Regions from separate parts of the Mesorhizobium sp. NZP2077 genome, predicted to be linked through region 2. Evidence: riboswitches for the same ligand, from Rfam matches in the RefSeq annotation. Region 2 holds a riboswitch; each other region holds the start of a gene.
What was found. A riboswitch is a leader RNA that binds a small molecule or an ion and turns the genes downstream of it on or off. The one in region 2 is predicted to bind thiamine pyrophosphate.
Positions count from the first base shown of each region.

Region 1: another riboswitch for thiamine pyrophosphate. It lies ahead of thiC (phosphomethylpyrimidine synthase ThiC); the one in region 2 lies ahead of HGP13_RS15910 (YkoF family thiamine/hydroxymethylpyrimidine-binding protein).
Region 3: another riboswitch for thiamine pyrophosphate. It lies ahead of thiB (thiamine ABC transporter substrate binding subunit); the one in region 2 lies ahead of HGP13_RS15910 (YkoF family thiamine/hydroxymethylpyrimidine-binding protein).

Region 1 is NZ_CP051294.1:141,018-146,140, forward strand. Features, by position in the region: gene HGP13_RS36550 (NAD-dependent succinate-semialdehyde dehydrogenase) at 96-1,571, shown strand; TPP riboswitch at 2,342-2,458, shown strand; gene thiC (phosphomethylpyrimidine synthase ThiC) at 2,563-4,386, shown strand; gene thiO (glycine oxidase ThiO) at 4,383-5,123, shown strand, end outside.
Region 2 is NZ_CP051293.1:3,200,333-3,205,455, forward strand. Features, by position in the region: gene msrA (peptide-methionine (S)-S-oxide reductase MsrA) at 1-510, shown strand, start outside; gene HGP13_RS15905 (formyltransferase family protein) at 834-1,871, shown strand; TPP riboswitch at 1,932-2,045, shown strand; gene HGP13_RS15910 (YkoF family thiamine/hydroxymethylpyrimidine-binding protein) at 2,036-2,644, shown strand; gene HGP13_RS15915 (ABC transporter permease) at 2,688-3,506, shown strand; gene HGP13_RS15920 (ABC transporter ATP-binding protein) at 3,503-4,270, shown strand; gene HGP13_RS15925 (ABC transporter substrate-binding protein) at 4,263-5,123, shown strand, end outside.
Region 3 is NZ_CP051293.1:1,291,044-1,296,166, forward strand. Features, by position in the region: gene HGP13_RS06300 (ABC-F family ATP-binding cassette domain-containing protein) at 1-949, opposite strand, end outside; gene HGP13_RS06305 (thiamine diphosphokinase) at 951-1,610, opposite strand; TPP riboswitch at 1,699-1,813, shown strand; gene thiB (thiamine ABC transporter substrate binding subunit) at 1,857-2,855, shown strand; gene thiP (thiamine/thiamine pyrophosphate ABC transporter permease) at 2,864-4,489, shown strand; gene thiQ (thiamine ABC transporter ATP-binding protein) at 4,482-5,123, shown strand, end outside.

The DNA of each region.
Region 1 (5,123 bases), on a different replicon from region 2:
CGCACGACTTTTCGTGAGTGGTCCTATGCAAAAGCCACACGTGCCAGTAGATGTCCACCCGGCCGGACAGGCCGAAAGCCTTGAAGGAACCGACATTGCCGCTGCTCCCGCGCTTGATCCCCCATCTCAAATCTCCTGACCTGTTTGCCAAGCTTGACTGTCTCCCGGCCCTTGGCACGCCAGTTAGTGAGCGCACATTTGTGGTCCTCAACCCATCGACCGGCGAATTGCTGGCAGAGCTTCCCGACATGGGCGTCGAGGAAACACGCGCTGCGATTGACAAAGCGTACATGGCGCAGCCTGGATGGGCGGCGCTGACGGCTCGAGAGCGCAGCGACATCCTCTGGCGCTGGCATCAACTGATCGTCGACCACACCGACGACCTCGGCGCGATTCTGACCGCCGAGATGGGCAAGCCACTGGCTGAAGCCAAGTCTGAGATATCGCATGCGGCGGCGTACCTGCAATGGTATGCCGAAGAGGCTAATCGCATCTATGGCGATACGATCTCCGCCCCGTCGACGGACCGCCGCATGCTGGTGATCAAGCAGCCGATCGGCGTCGTCGGCACGATCACGCCCTGGAATTTCCCTGCTTCCATGGTGGCGCGCAAAATCTCCCCGGCTCTGGCCGCCGGCTGCACGATCGTGCTCAAGCCTGCCGAACAGACGCCGCTCGTGGCGGGCGCAATGTTCGCCCTCGCCCATCAGGCTGGCTTTCCCGCAGGCGTCGTCAATCTGGTCTACGCTTCCGAAGGCGACGCGGTCGGCCGTGAACTCTGCGGCAACCCTAAGGTCCGCAAGATCAGCTTCACTGGTTCGACCGAGGTCGGGCGGCTGCTGATGCGCCAATGCTCGGACCAGATCAAGAAGGTCAGCCTCGAGCTAGGAGGGAACGCGCCTTTCATCGTCTTCGACGATGCCGATGTCGATGCCGCGGTCGACGGTGCGATCCAGGCGAAATTCCGCAATGCCGGCCAGACCTGTGTTTCGGCAAATCGCCTTTATGTCCAATCTGGCGTTCACGATGAATTCGTCGACAAATTCGTGCAGCGGGTTCGCCAACTTCAGGTTGGTGACGGTTTCGATCCCGCGGTTGCCATCGGGCCACTGATTGATCAGCATGCTCTGGCCAAGATCGAATCCCATATCGCCGACGCCGTCGAAAAAGGCGGTATTGTTCGATGCGGCGGCAATCGTATCGGCACGAGGGGCACGTTTTTTCAACCAACGGTCCTCACCGGTATTTCCAGCGAGATGACAGTCGCGCAAGAAGAAACATTCGGACCGTTGGCTGCAATCATCAACTTCGACGACGCCGAACAGGTCGTTCACGAGGCCAATGACACGATCTACGGCCTCGCCGCCTACTTTTATGCCTCCAACCTGAAGCGTGTCTGGCGCGTGGCCGAGGCCCTGGAATATGGGATGGTGGGTATCAACACCGGGCGCATGTCCTCCGAAGCCGCGCCCTTTGGCGGCGTGAAGCAGTCAGGCATAGGGCGCGAGGGTTCCCGCCATGGGCTCGAGGACTATCTTGAGATGAAGTACCTCTGCATGGGCGGCATCTGAAGCAATTGACTCAGGCCACGATTTTGTTCGCGCTTTCCTCGCTCAAGTTGTGACGAGAGTGCAAACATCAACGCTGGCGGTATGAGGATTGAGGCTCGGATGGCGGTCGGGCATCAGCCCCCCACTTGCCCGTGTGTGTCGCCACTGACGCCATCTGCCTGCGAGCTCACTGCGCTTTCGCGTGTAGCTCTCGACATAGCCAGCCGTCCAAGGGAAACGACGGACACTTCGCTTCAATCTTGCCAGCCGTCCCTCAAGGCCACTGTTCCGACGGGGGAACAAGCCGGCCCGCCGGGCAGATAAACGGAACCCCGCGTCCGGCGGTTTGAACAGTGTGCCGCCCACTGGATCCGCTCGTTGACGCGCCGCCGAGCAGGTGATCGGCGGCGTATATGCGGTGGCAAACAGCATGGTCCGCGATGGCGGTCCGCTTTTCAATTTCGCTTTCGCCCGATCTCCCCGTCCGCGCCTCAGGGAATGGGTGGATAGCGCTGACGACACGCCGGCACGTCTGGCGTTTTACGCCGGTCCTGTTTCGATGCTCTGGCAGATCATCGGACCGAGCGCCTCAGCTATTCGTTGATCTCGACGCACAGGGCCAATACACCTTTCTCGTTTCTTGCGGGTCCGCAGAAGGCTTTGGCCATTCCTGCCCTGGTCTCCCGCGCGTGGGCCCCGATCCACGAGGTTTCCATCCGCGTTTGATCAACCCGCCGACTCCAGCGTGTCCGAAGGCGCTTGACAAAGCGGCGCCGGCCCGTTCAACTTGATGCATTCACCAGGGGGGTCCCGACAAGGGGCTGAGATACTGCTGGCTTTCGCGGCGCAGTGACCCGTTGAACCTGATCCAGTTCATACTGGCGTAGGGACGGTGCAAGCGCTTTGCGGGAGTCTATGCCCGAAGACCTGTCTCGAGCAGGTCGGCCGAAGCGTCTTTTCATCCTTCCGGCACAGAACTGGGTCTCCAATGCAATGAGCAAAGGAGCCTCAAATGAATGCCTTGACCCCAGCGGTTTCAACGGGACCGCTGCCTGCCTCACGAAAAATCCACAAATCCGGCGTCCTCCATCCACAGATCAGGGTGCCGATGCGCGAAATCTCCGTCCATCCGACGGCGGGCGAACCACCCGTGACGGTCTACGATCCATCTGGCCCATACACCGATCAGACGGTCGAAACGAGCATCGACAAAGGCCTGGCGCGGCTTCGGCACGAATGGATTGCAGCGCGAGGCGATGTCGAAGCTTATGACGGCCGCCATGTCAGGCCGGAAGACAACGGCTTCGCCGTGGGCGAGCGTCTGACGCCGGAATTCCCCGTTCGCAACCGCCCGTTCAAGGGCAAGGCCGGCAAGGCGGTGACCCAGCTTGCCTATGCCCGCGCCGGCATCATCACGCCCGAAATGGAGTTCGTCGCCATCCGCGAGAACCTCGGCCGCGAGATCCTGCACGGCAAGCTGCACCGCGACGGCGAAGCCTTCGGCGCGGAGCTTCCGGATTTCGTCACGCCGGAATTCGTGCGCGACGAGGTGGCGCGCGGGCGCGCGATCATCCCCGCCAACATCAATCATCCCGAGAGCGAGCCGATGATCATCGGCCGCAATTTCCTGGTGAAGATCAATGCCAATATCGGCAATTCCGCCGTCACCTCCTCGATGGCCGAGGAAGTCGAAAAGATGGTGTGGGCGATCCGCTGGGGCGCCGACACGGTGATGGACCTGTCGACCGGTCGCAACATCCACAACATCAGGGAATGGATCGTGCGCAATTCACCGGTGCCGATCGGCACCGTGCCGCTCTATCAGGCGCTCGAAAAGGTCGGAGGCATCGCCGAGGATCTGACTTGGGAAGTCTATCGCGACACGCTGATCGAGCAGGCCGAACAGGGTGTCGACTATTTCACCATCCATGCCGGCGTCAGGCTGCATTACATCCCGCTCACGGTGGAGCGGGTTACCGGCATCGTCAGCCGAGGCGGCTCGATCATGGCGAAGTGGTGCCTGCATCATCACAGGGAGAGCTTCCTCTACGAGCATTTCGAGGAGATCTGCGACATCTGCCGCGCCTATGACGTCTCGTTCTCGCTCGGCGACGGCCTTCGCCCCGGCTCGATCGCCGATGCCAACGACGCCGCGCAATTCGCCGAACTGGAAACGCTTGGCGAACTGACGAAGATCGCCTGGGCCAAGGACTGCCAGGTGATGATCGAAGGGCCTGGCCACGTCCCCATGCACAAGATCAAGCAGAACATGGACAAGCAGCTCGCTGTCTGTGGCGAGGCGCCGTTCTATACGCTGGGGCCGCTGACGACGGACATAGCGCCGGGCTACGACCATATCACATCAGGCATCGGCGCCGCCATGATCGGCTGGTTCGGCACCGCCATGCTTTGCTATGTGACGCCGAAGGAACATCTCGGCCTGCCGGACCGCAACGACGTCAAGATTGGCGTGATCACCTACAAGATAGCCGCGCATGCAGCGGATCTTGCCAAGGGCCATCCGGCGGCGAAAGTCAGGGATGATGCCCTTTCCCGCGCGCGCTTCGAGTTCCGTTGGGAAGATCAGTTCAACCTGTCGCTCGACCCCGAAACGGCGCGCTCGTTCCATGACGAGACCTTGCCGAAGGAGGCGCACAAACTGGCGCATTTCTGCTCCATGTGCGGGCCGAAATTCTGCTCGATGCGCATCTCCCACGACATCCGTGCCGAAGCGCAGAAGGAAGGGATGGCGGCAATGGCGGAAAAATATCGCGATGGCGGCAATCTCTACATGCCGGTGAGCGACACTGCGCCCAAAGGACCAGGGCCGTCATGAGGGTGCTGGTCAAAGGGGCCGGCGTCGCCGGCCTCACGGCGGCCTTCGAGTTGGCCAGACACGGCGCGGCGGTCACTGTCGCCGAAATCGGGACTGGTCTCGGCAGCAACGCATCGTGGTTTGCCGGCGGCATGCTGGCGCCATGGTGCGAGCGCGAGAGCGCCGAGCAGCCGGTGCTCGACCTCGGACGCGGCGCCGCCGACTGGTGGGAGACAGTGCTGCCCGGTCAGGTAACGCGGGCCGGAACGCTGGTTGTGGCGGCACCGCGTGACGCCGGCGAACTGGACCGCTTCGCCGGCCGCACCTCGGGCCATCGCTGGGTCGATGAGGCGGAAATCGCGCGGCTCGAACCTGACCTCGCCGGGCGTTTCCGGCGCGGGCTGTTCTTCCCCGGCGAGGCGCATCTCGACCCGCGCCGGGCGATGGCGGCACTTCACGGCAAGCTTGTCGCGATGGGTGTCGATTTCAGCTTCGCCACGGACGCGCGGCAGCTCCCCGGATTCGATCAAGAGATCGACTGCACCGGAATTGCAGCGGACGATGAAAGGTTGCGCGGCGTGCGCGGCGAGATGATGATCCTGCACACGCCTGATATCGCGCTGTCGCGCCCCGTGCGGCTCCTTCATCCGCGCTTTCCGCTCTACGCGGTGCCACGTGCCGATCACCGTTTCATGATTGGCGCGACGACGATCGAGAGCGACAGCGCTGGACCGGTCACGGTCCGTTCGATGATGGAG
Region 2 (5,123 bases):
TCGATCGAACGCGCAGTGCTGGCCGGTGGCTGTTTCTGGGGCATGCAGGATCTGATACGGCGTTATCACGGCGTCATCTCCACCCGTGTCGGCTATAGCGGTGGAGATGTGCCCAACGCCACCTACCGCAACCACGGCACCCATGCCGAAGCCATCGAGATCAATTTCGATCCGGCGGTGATCAGCTATCGGATGTTGCTGGAGCGCTTTTTCCAGATCCACGATCCGACGACGCGCAACCGCCAGGGCAACGATGTCGGGATGAGCTACCGTTCGGCGATCTACTATACCAGTGACGAGCAGAAGCGCGTCGCCGAAGACACCATCGCCGACGTCGATGCCTCCGGCCTGTGGCCCGGCAAGGTCGTCACCGAAGTCGCGCCAGTTGGTGCCTTCTGGGAGGCCGAGCCCGAACACCAGGACTATCTGGAGAAATATCCCAACGGCTACACCTGCCATTTCGTCAGGCCAGGCTGGAAGCTGCCGGTTCGAGAAAAGGCCGTGTCATAAGGTTTAGGGGTCGTTTTCGAGGAGCAGGGCGGCGTAATTCCCGTGACCGCGTGAATGCCAACTGTCAGCCGCCGCCTGGTGATTGACAGTTGGCGGCGTTGCTGGCCAACTGTGCAGGCTGATTTGCTTCAGGAGATACGCATGAAGAAAGTCTATGAGAAGCCAGTTCTCGTGAAAGGCGGCCGCCTTTCCGATGTTACCGCCACGGTGCCGTCTTCAATTGTCAAGGCTCCCTGACCGACGGACTTACTTTGCAAACCGGTCAGGCCAACCGATGAGGCTGGCTTGCCGTCTGAATGCCCGCCGATGGGGATCGGCTTGATGTGCGCCTTGAACGGCTGGCGCTGTTGAGCCCGCAGACCGGCTCTAGCCGGGTTTCGGCCGTATTCGTACTCGACATAACCCCTTACACCGGGCCGCTACTGGCAGGATGGCTTGAAGCAGGTCATCACATCCGTGCGATTGTCGTCCCGGGATCCCGGCAACGCCAGAAACATTTCAGCACCAGCAAGTTTCGCCGAAGGCTGAGGCGCAAACTGCTGCTCAAACGCTATATCGGCAACACGCCGGCAAGGGTGATCGAATTTGGCCGGCCCTATGATTGGGGCACACTCGGCAGCCAATTGTCGGAGGTCAATGCCGATGTGTTGATCTGCTTTGCGTTTGCGGCCCTCATTCCAGCGGAGTTGCTTGGTGCTTTCCCGAAGGGCGGGCTCAATCTTCATCCAGCGTTGCTGCCCAATTATCGGGGTCCGCACCCTATCCATCGCCTGGCCGTCGACGGCCAGCACGCCGTTCATGGTGGTGTGACGCTGCACAAGATGTCTGCCGGTTTCGATGATGGCGACATTCTCGGGCAAGTGCCGTTTTCCGAAGCAGACTGGGTGTCGCTGCAAGCCCTGACCGACAGCATGGCGACCGCGATGTGCGCGCTGGTGAGCGAGGTAGCGCCCGCCTATTGCAAAGGCAGCCTGAAGGGGATGCGGCAGCCGGCCGGCGATTTTGTCTGGGCGCGGCTTGAGGCGGCCCACACAATGATTTCGCCTGACATGTCGGTCGAGCATGTTGCCCTGATGTGGCATGTGCTGGGCACTGTTCCTGGCATCTATCTCGATGTCGCCGGGCACAAGATCAGGCTGGCGTTCCAGGTCAGACGGCTAGGCCCGCCGACGGGCAAGGCGCCAGTCCGGCGGTGGGGGATCGTGGAGTTCGATCTTGCCGATGGCAGGGTCCGGTACTTCACCTATGGCCGCCTGCTCAAACGGCTCGTAAAATTGCATGCTACCTTCGCGCGCCCTCGAGTCAGAAAGCCGTCCCCTGAAATCCGGGTTTTCGGCAAGGCGGAAGATGGGCAGACGTAACATCTGGCGCAGTGCGCTGAAGAAACGGCTTCCCCTACCGTTCGAATGGTGCTTTAACGCGCCCATCCACAGGGGTGCTCCGTACGGTCGGGGCTGAGACGGGGGCGGCAAGCCCACAGACCCTAGAAGCTGATCTGGGTAATACCAGCGGAGCGAGGCGGGCGATGTTTTCAGGCGCACAGATTTCCCTATACCCCATGACCGACGATTTCGTCGGCGTCATCCTTGGCGCGCTCGGCGCGCTCGATCCCTACCGGGACAGGCTCAGGATCGAGACCGACGACATCTCGACCTTGCTGGTCGGGCCGCCGGAGGTGCTGTTCCCGGCTTTGCGCGACCTGTTCGTCGCGGCGGCGCTGAGCGGCAAGCATAGCGTGCTGTCGGCGGCCATTTCGCGCGGCTGCCCGGGCGAGCCGGACGATCCGATCTGCCGCTCCGACGCGTTTGGCGGGCCTGCCGGGCCCCTCGGCCCACGCAAGGAAGCCGCCATCAGCGCCGTGCGCAACGCCCCTGCCACCGGCCAGCCGGCGGCGGCGCAGTTCTCGCTCTACGTGATGGGCACCGGCGACCACATGGACGAGATCTACGGCTGCATCGATTTCCTGAAACAGTCAGGCGTCTACGATCGCTCCAAGAACTTCTGCACCAAACTGCGCGGCGATACGGGCGCGATCTTTTCGGCGCTGAATGAGGCCTTCTGCCGCTTCGGGCCGGGTGCCGGCCACGTAACCCTTGATGTCACGATTTCGGCCAACAGCCCGTCTGCTGTCTGAACAGAACGCGTTTCCTACACGCCGCCGTCAAGGTTGTCTTCTCGTGGTCTCATCGTCAACCAGCTGCCCGCGCCAGCTCGCGGGTTCTCTTGCCAAGGCAGTGCCCGCCGTCATCTCGGTCGGGTTGCTCCTTGTGGCGTGGGAACTCTACGCCACCTATTCCGGCATCAAACCAACGATCCTGCCGGCGCCGTCACGCGTCTTCGAACAGGCGATGCTCAATCATGAGGCGCTCATCTACAACGCCATTCCCACCATCCGCGCCACGCTGGTCGGCTTTGCTTGTTCGCTGAGCGCCGCCTTCGTTCTGTCGATGCTGGTCGATTTTTTCCGGCCGTTGCGGCGCGCTTTGTTTCCAGTCTTCATTGTCAGCCAGACCTTGCCGCTGGTGGCGATCGCGCCGCTGGTTGTGTTGTGGTTCGGCTTCGGGCTGACCCCCAAGATCATGCTGGTGGCGCTGGTCACCTTCTTTCCGATGCTGGTGGCTCTGGTCGAGGGGTATGAGGCGACCGAGGTCGAGATCGGCCAAATGCTGCGCGCCATGGGGGCAGGGCGGTGGCGCGTCTTCGTGCTGGCACGGCTGCCTTCGGCGCTGCCCTATTTCTTCGCGGGCTTGAGGATCTCCATCACCTATGCCGTGGTCGGCGCCATCTTCGCCGAATATGCCGGCGCGGCCAAAGGGCTGGGCATCTACATGCTCAACGCCAAGAACAATTTCCGCCCCGATCTGGTGCTGGCCGCGGTCGGCGTCAGCGCCGCGCTGACGCTCATCCTGTTTGGGCTGACAGTGCTTTTGCAGCGCCTCGCCATGCCTTGGGAGCGGGTCGGCCGGCAGCCGGCAGAAAATGGGCCGGGGCGATGAGCCGGCTCGAATTGCGGCATGTGCGCAAGGCGTTTGGCGTGCTCGACGTGCTCGCCGATATTTCGCTCAACGTCGGTGCCGGCGAATTCGTCTCGATCCTAGGGCCTTCGGGCGCCGGCAAGTCGACGCTGTTCCAGCTTCTGACGGGTGCGGAGCATGGCGAGGGCGAGATGTTTTTCGACGGCGCGCCACTCCACGACCATGGCAGGCATTTTGCCTTCATGCCGCAGCGCGACGCCCTGATGCCGTGGCGGCGTATCCTCGACAACGCGACGCTCGGGCTCGAAGTGCAAGGCGTCAGGCGCAAGGCGGCACGGGCGCGCGTCGCGCCGCTGTTTGCCGAGTTCGGGCTTGCCGGCTTCGAGCGGCATTTTCCGGCACAGCTTTCGGGCGGCATGCGCCAGCGCGCGGCGTTGCTGCGCACGGTGGTGCAGGAGCGCGACATGCTTTTGCTCGACGAGCCGTTCGGCGCGCTCGACGCACTGACCCGCGCGGCCATGCAGCGCTGGCTCGAGCAGATGTGGCGGTATCATCGCTGGACGGCGCTGCTGATCACGCATGATGTGCACGAGGCCGTGTTCCTGTCCGACCGCATCTATGTGCTGTCGGCGCGCCCAGCGCGTGTGTTGCGTGAAATCAGGGTGCCGTTGCCGCGCCCGCGCGATCCGACCGGCGCCGCCGCGCGCCAGGCCAGCGCACTCGAGGCCGAGATCCTCGACATTTTGCTCGACCCGCAACCCTCCAAAGGACATGACCATGACTGACTTGACGCGCCGACAGGCCCTGCTGCTTACCCTTGCCAGCGGTCTTCCGCTGATCGCCGGATCGAGCCGCTCCTTCGCGGCAACGCAAAAAGTCACCGTCGCGCTCGACTGGACCGTCAACACCAACCACGTCGGGCTGTTCGTCGCCCGCGAAAAAGGGTTTTATCGCGAGGCCGGCCTCGAAGTCGACATTCTGCCCTACAGCGACACCGGCGCCGGCACACTGGTCGCCAACCGTGTCGCCGATTTCGGCATCAACGGCACCATCAGCCTGTTCACCCAGAAGACCGCCGGTGCCGACTTGAAGGCCGTCTATGCGGTGGTGCAGTCAGAGACCGGCCGAGTGGTGTTCAATGCGGGGCGTAGCGAGATCAAAAGCCCCAGGGACCTTGACGGCCTGACCTATGGCGGTTTCGGCAGCGCCTGGGAAAATGCGCTGATCTCGACCATCATCCGCCACGATGGCGGTAAGGGCAATTTCGAGACGGTGACGCTCGGCACCTCGGCCTATGAAGCGCTGGCCAATGGCTCGGTCGATTTCACGCTCGAGGTTTCGACCTGGGAGGGCGTCGAGGCCGAACTCAAAGGCATCAAGCAGCGAAGTTTCGTTTACGCCGACTACGGCGTGCCCGACGAGCACACGACGCTGATCTCGTCGAGCGAAGCCTATCTCCAGGCAAACCCGGCACTGGCGGCGGCCTTTGTCCAGGCAACGCGGCGCGGCTATCAGTTCACCGTCGATCATCCCGGGGAAGCCGCGACGCTGCTGATCGCCGCCAACCAGGATGCCCTGACCAATCCGGCATTGATCGAGGCGTCGCTGAGCGCGCTGATCGACGGGCACTATCTGCGC
Region 3 (5,123 bases), 1.9 Mb from region 2:
TCGGTCCGACGAGGCCGACGCGGTCGCCGCGCTGGATACGGGTCGAGAAGCCCTTGACCACAGTGAGATCGCCAAAGCTTTTCTCGATGTTTTTCGCTTCGATCACCAGCTTGCCGGATTCGGCCGCGTCGCTCGCCACCATGGTGGCGTTGCCTTCGGCGCCGCGATGACCGCGAAAATTCTTGCGCATGGTCTGCAATTCGCCGAGTCGGCGCATGTTGCGCTTGCGTCGCGCGGTCACGCCGTAACGCAACCAGTGCTCCTCGCGCACGATCTGCCGGCCGAGCTTGTGCTGCTCGCGCTCTTCTTCTTCCAGCACCAGGTCGCGCCATTCCTCGAAATGGCCAAAGCCCTTGTCCAGCCTGCGGGTCTGGCCGCGATCGAGCCAGACGGTGGCGCGCGACACGCGCTCGAGAAAGCGGCGGTCGTGCGAGATGACGATAAGCGCAGAGGAGGTGCGGACGAGTTCCTCTTCCAGCCATTCGATGACCGACAGATCGAGGTGGTTAGTCGGCTCATCAAGAAGCAGAATGTCCGGCTCCGGCGCCATGACGCGAGCAAGCGCTGCGCGCCTCGCCTCGCCGCCCGACAGATCGCCCGGCCGCTCTTCGCCGGACAGGCCGAGATGCTCCATCAGATAGCTGGCGCGGTAGGGATCGTCGGCGGGTCCCAGCCCTGCCTCGACATAGGCGCGCACAGTGGCAAAACCCTCCATGTCGGGCATCTGCGGCAGATAGCGGACGGTCGCCGAAGGCTGGCGGAAGACCTCGCCGTCCTGCGGCTCGATCAGGCCGGCGGCGATCTTGAGCAGCGTCGACTTGCCCGACCCGTTGCGGCCGACCAGCGCGATCTTGTCACCGGCCGAAGCCGTCAAGGCTGCGCCATCGAGCAGCGGCGTGCCGCCGAAGGTCAGTTTTATCCCGTCGAGATTGAGAAGGGGCGGGGCCATGTCAGCTTTCAGGCAAGGGATAGGGATGGGCGAGCAGCAGTGCGCGGCCGTGGCCGAGCGCGATTTCGAGGCGGCCCCCGGTCTTGTCGAACTTGACCTCGTTGGAGATGGTCAGTGACGAGCCGAACGCCACCTCGACCTCGCTCAGCGGCCATTTGGCGCCGGAGACGGTCAAGCCGGCAAGCTCGGAAAAACCGAGGATCGAAAACAGCGTGCCGTCGGCATAGTCGAACCCGGCCTTTCCCAACAGCAAGGGCACGCCTTCCTGGGCGCCGCTGGTCAGCAGCACGTCCCTTCCAGCCTCGGCCAGCCGCAGGGCGAGCGCCAGATGCAGGAAGGCGTGGTCGGCACGCTTGCCGCCAAAAGCGCCTGCCAGCACAAGGCGGGTCGCGCCGCGGTCGAGGGCTGCAGCGATCGCCAGTTCGCCGTCGGTCTTGTCCTTTTCCGCCGGAAAGGTCTGGCGGGGCACCGCGGCGAGATCGTCCGGCAGATTGGCCGGCACGGAATCGAAATCGCCCACCCACAGCTCAGGCACAAGGCCGAGCAGCCGCGCATGGCCGATGCCGGCGTCGGCGGCGATGACGCGCGAGCCTTCGACCTGGCGGTCGAGCCGGGGCGTGCGGATGAGATCGCCGCCAAGCAGGATGGTGAATGTGCTCATATCTGGTGGCCTGTACCAGCCCGGCAGCGGAAACGGAAGGCCGGCAAACTGCCACTTGCGCGGTTCCTCGGCCGGGCCTATGTGTCGAAACGCTCTAACGGGGTGCCGGCTGCGATCTTCGCGGACCGGCTGAGAGGCAATCTCGCCAACCCGCTGAACCTGATCCGGTTTGTACCGGCGGAGGGATTAGACGTTTCGGACAGTCCGACGCCTCAATTCCTTTCAATTCGAACGAAGGAGGCGCCGATGCGCACGCTTTTATACGCTCTTGTCTCAGCCATGGTCGTGGCGCTGTCCGGGCCGGCCTTGGCCAAGGACAAGCTCACTGTCTACACTTATGAGAGCTTCACCGCCGACTGGGGTCCCGGCCCGGTGGTGAAGAAGGAATTCGAGGCCGAATGCGGCTGCGACGTCGAGTTTGTCTCGGTCGCCGATGGCGTGGCGCTGCTCAACCGCGTCAAGCTCGAAGGCGCATCGACAAAGGCCGATATCGTGCTCGGCCTCGACACCAATCTTACTGCCGATGCGAAGGCCTCTGGCCTGTTTGCCCCGCATGGCGCGGTGAGCGATGTCAACGTGCCGGGCGGCTGGACCGACGACACTTTTGTTCCCTTCGACTACGGCTATTTCGCTGTCGTCTATGACACGCAGAAGCTGAAGACGCCGCCCAAGAGCCTTAAGGATCTGGTCGAAGGCAGTGCCGACGACAAGATCGTCATCCAGGATCCGCGCACCTCGACACCCGGCCTCGGCTTGCTCTTGTGGATCAAGTCGGTCTATGGCGACAAGGCGCCGGAAGCCTGGGCCAATCTGAAGACAAAAGTGCTGACCGTGACGCCGGGCTGGAGCGAGGCCTACGGCCTGTTCACCAAGGGCGAGGCGCCGATGGTGCTGTCCTACACGACCTCGCCAGCCTATCACATGGTCGCCGAGAACACCGAGCGCTACCAGGCGGCTTCCTTTGAAGAAGGCGAATATCTGCAGATCGAGGTCGCCGGCATCACCACGACCGGCGCGAAGAACCCGCTGGCGGAAAAGTTCATGGCCTTCATGACCGGGCCGAAATTCCAGGACGCCATCCCGGAGACCAACTGGATGTTCCCGGCAGGCAAGACCGACAAGCCGCTCAACCCGGCCTTCGACAAGCTGGTCAAGCCGACCAAGACGCTGCTGTTCAGCCCCGAGGAGGTTGCCGCCAACCGCAAGGCCTGGGTGGATGAATGGCTGGCGGTGATGAGCAAGTAGGCAACGCGATGGCGCCGGCACATCCCACGGATCCTCGTGTCGGCGCCGGCATCGTGGCGCTTGCCGCGATCACCCTGTTGATCGGCGGCGCGTTTGCCGGGCTGCTTGTCGAAGGCGCCCACGACCTTTCGGGCGCCTGGGCAGCCTTCGATCCCTATCTCCTGCGCGTCGTGCGCTTCACGCTCTGGCAAGCGATCATTTCGACGCTGCTTTCGGTCGGCCCGGCACTATTCGTTGCGCGTGCTCTGTCGCGGCATCCGCGCTTCTTTGGCCGCGCCTTCATCCTGCAGCTCTTCGCCGTGCCGCTGGCGCTGCCGGCGATCGTCGCGGCGCTTGGCATCCTGGCACTTTATGGCCGCGCCGGCTATTTTGCCGGCTTGTTCAGCGCCGTTGGCGGCCCGGGGTGGCCAGGCATTTACGGCCTGTCCGGCATTCTGGTCGCCCACGTCTTCTTCAACCTGCCGCTCAGCGTCCGGCTGTTCCTCGAGGCGCTGCAGACAATTCCCGCGGACCAATGGCGGCTGGCGAGCCAGCTCGGCATGGGGGCGCGAGCGGCGTTCCGGCTGATCGAATGGCCGATGCTGCGCGCCGCTCTGCCCGGGATCGCCGGGCTGGTCTTCATGCTCTGCATCACCTCCTTCACCATCGTGCTGACACTCGGCGGCGGACCGGCCGCGACGACGCTGGAGGTCGGCATCTATCAGGCGCTTCGATTCGACTTCGATCCCGCGCGTGCGGTGACGCTGACATTGCTGCAGATCGCCTTGACCTTGCTGGTGGTGCTGGCGCTGACGCGGCTTGGCGCCAATGTCGTTGGCGACAGCAACCTGCCAGTGGCGCCGCGCCGCTATCTCTCCGTCAACGGGACCGAAGCGTCGCTGAACGCCGGGCTCATCGTGCTGGCGTTGCTGTTCGTTGTCGGACCGATGGCAGCCACGGTGATCGCCGGATTGGGTGCCGATCTCGGCCGGCTCGCCGGCGAAGCGACCGTGCGGCAGGCGACGCTGACCAGCGTCGTGCTCGCCTTCCTGTCGGCGCTGCTTTCGGTGATGCTGTCGCTGGCCCTGACCATGGCCCGCCGGGCGCTGGCGCTGGGCCGCGGCACCGGCCCAAAGACACTGCTTGAGCATGTCACCGATACCGGCGCCGGCTTTGTCCTGGTCGTGCCACCGATCGTCATCGGCGCCGGCTGGTTCCTGTTGCTGCGCCATGGCGGCGACGTCTTCGCCGTCGCCCCGGTCATGGTCGTCACCGTCAATGCCGTCATGGCGATGCCGTTCGCGCTGCGCGCCGTCCGCCCCGCCTATGACGCGGCGAGCGAGCGTCATGAACGGCTATGCGCGCAGCTGGGTATCTCCGGTTGGGCCAGGCTGCGGCTGGTCGACTGGCCATCATCGCGGCGTCCGCTCGCCACCGCCTTCGCCTTCGCCATGGCGCTGTCGCTCGGCGATCTCGGCGTCATCGCGTTGTTCGGCAGTGATTCCGTGCAGACCTTGCCCTACCTTCTGCTTTCGCGCATGGGCAGCTACCGCACCGAGGACGCCGCCGGCCTGGCGCTGTTGCTTGGCCTGGTCTGCCTCGCCTTGGTGCTGGCAGCGGACTGGCTGGGAAGGGAAAAGGTCCGCAATGTCTGACGGGGCGATGGGCGGGAAGGGTGCTCCGGTGCGGCTGGACAAGGTCTCGTTCAGCTATGGCGAGGCATCGTTCGCTTTCGATGTCGACTTCGCCGCAGCGGAAGTCACCGCCATCATGGGGCCGAGCGGTTCGGGCAAGTCGACGCTGCTCAACCTGGTCGCCGGCTTCGAGACACCACAATCCGGCCGCGTACTGATCGGCGGGGTCGATGTCGGCGCCTCGCCGCCGGCCGCGCGGCCAGTGTCGATGGTTTTCCAGGAGAACAACCTTTTCGCCCATCTTTCCGTCGAGGAGAATGTCGGCCTCGGCCGCTCGCCATCGCTCCGGCTGACCGAAGCCGATCGAAGCGCCATCGCCGAGGCGCTTGCGCGCACCGGCCTTGCCGGCAAGGAAAAACGCCTACCGCGCGAACTTTCCGGTGGCGAACGCCAGCGCGTTGCCCTGGCGCGCGTGCTGGTGCGCGATCGCCCGGTGCTTCTGCTCGACGAGTCCTTTGCCTCGCTTGGACCCGCCTTGCGCGACGACATGCTCGACCTGGTTGCCGGCCTCCATGCCGAACGCGGCATGACGGTCCTTTTCGTCACGCACCAGCCGGAAGATGCCCGCCGTATCGGCCAGAATGTGGTGTTCCTT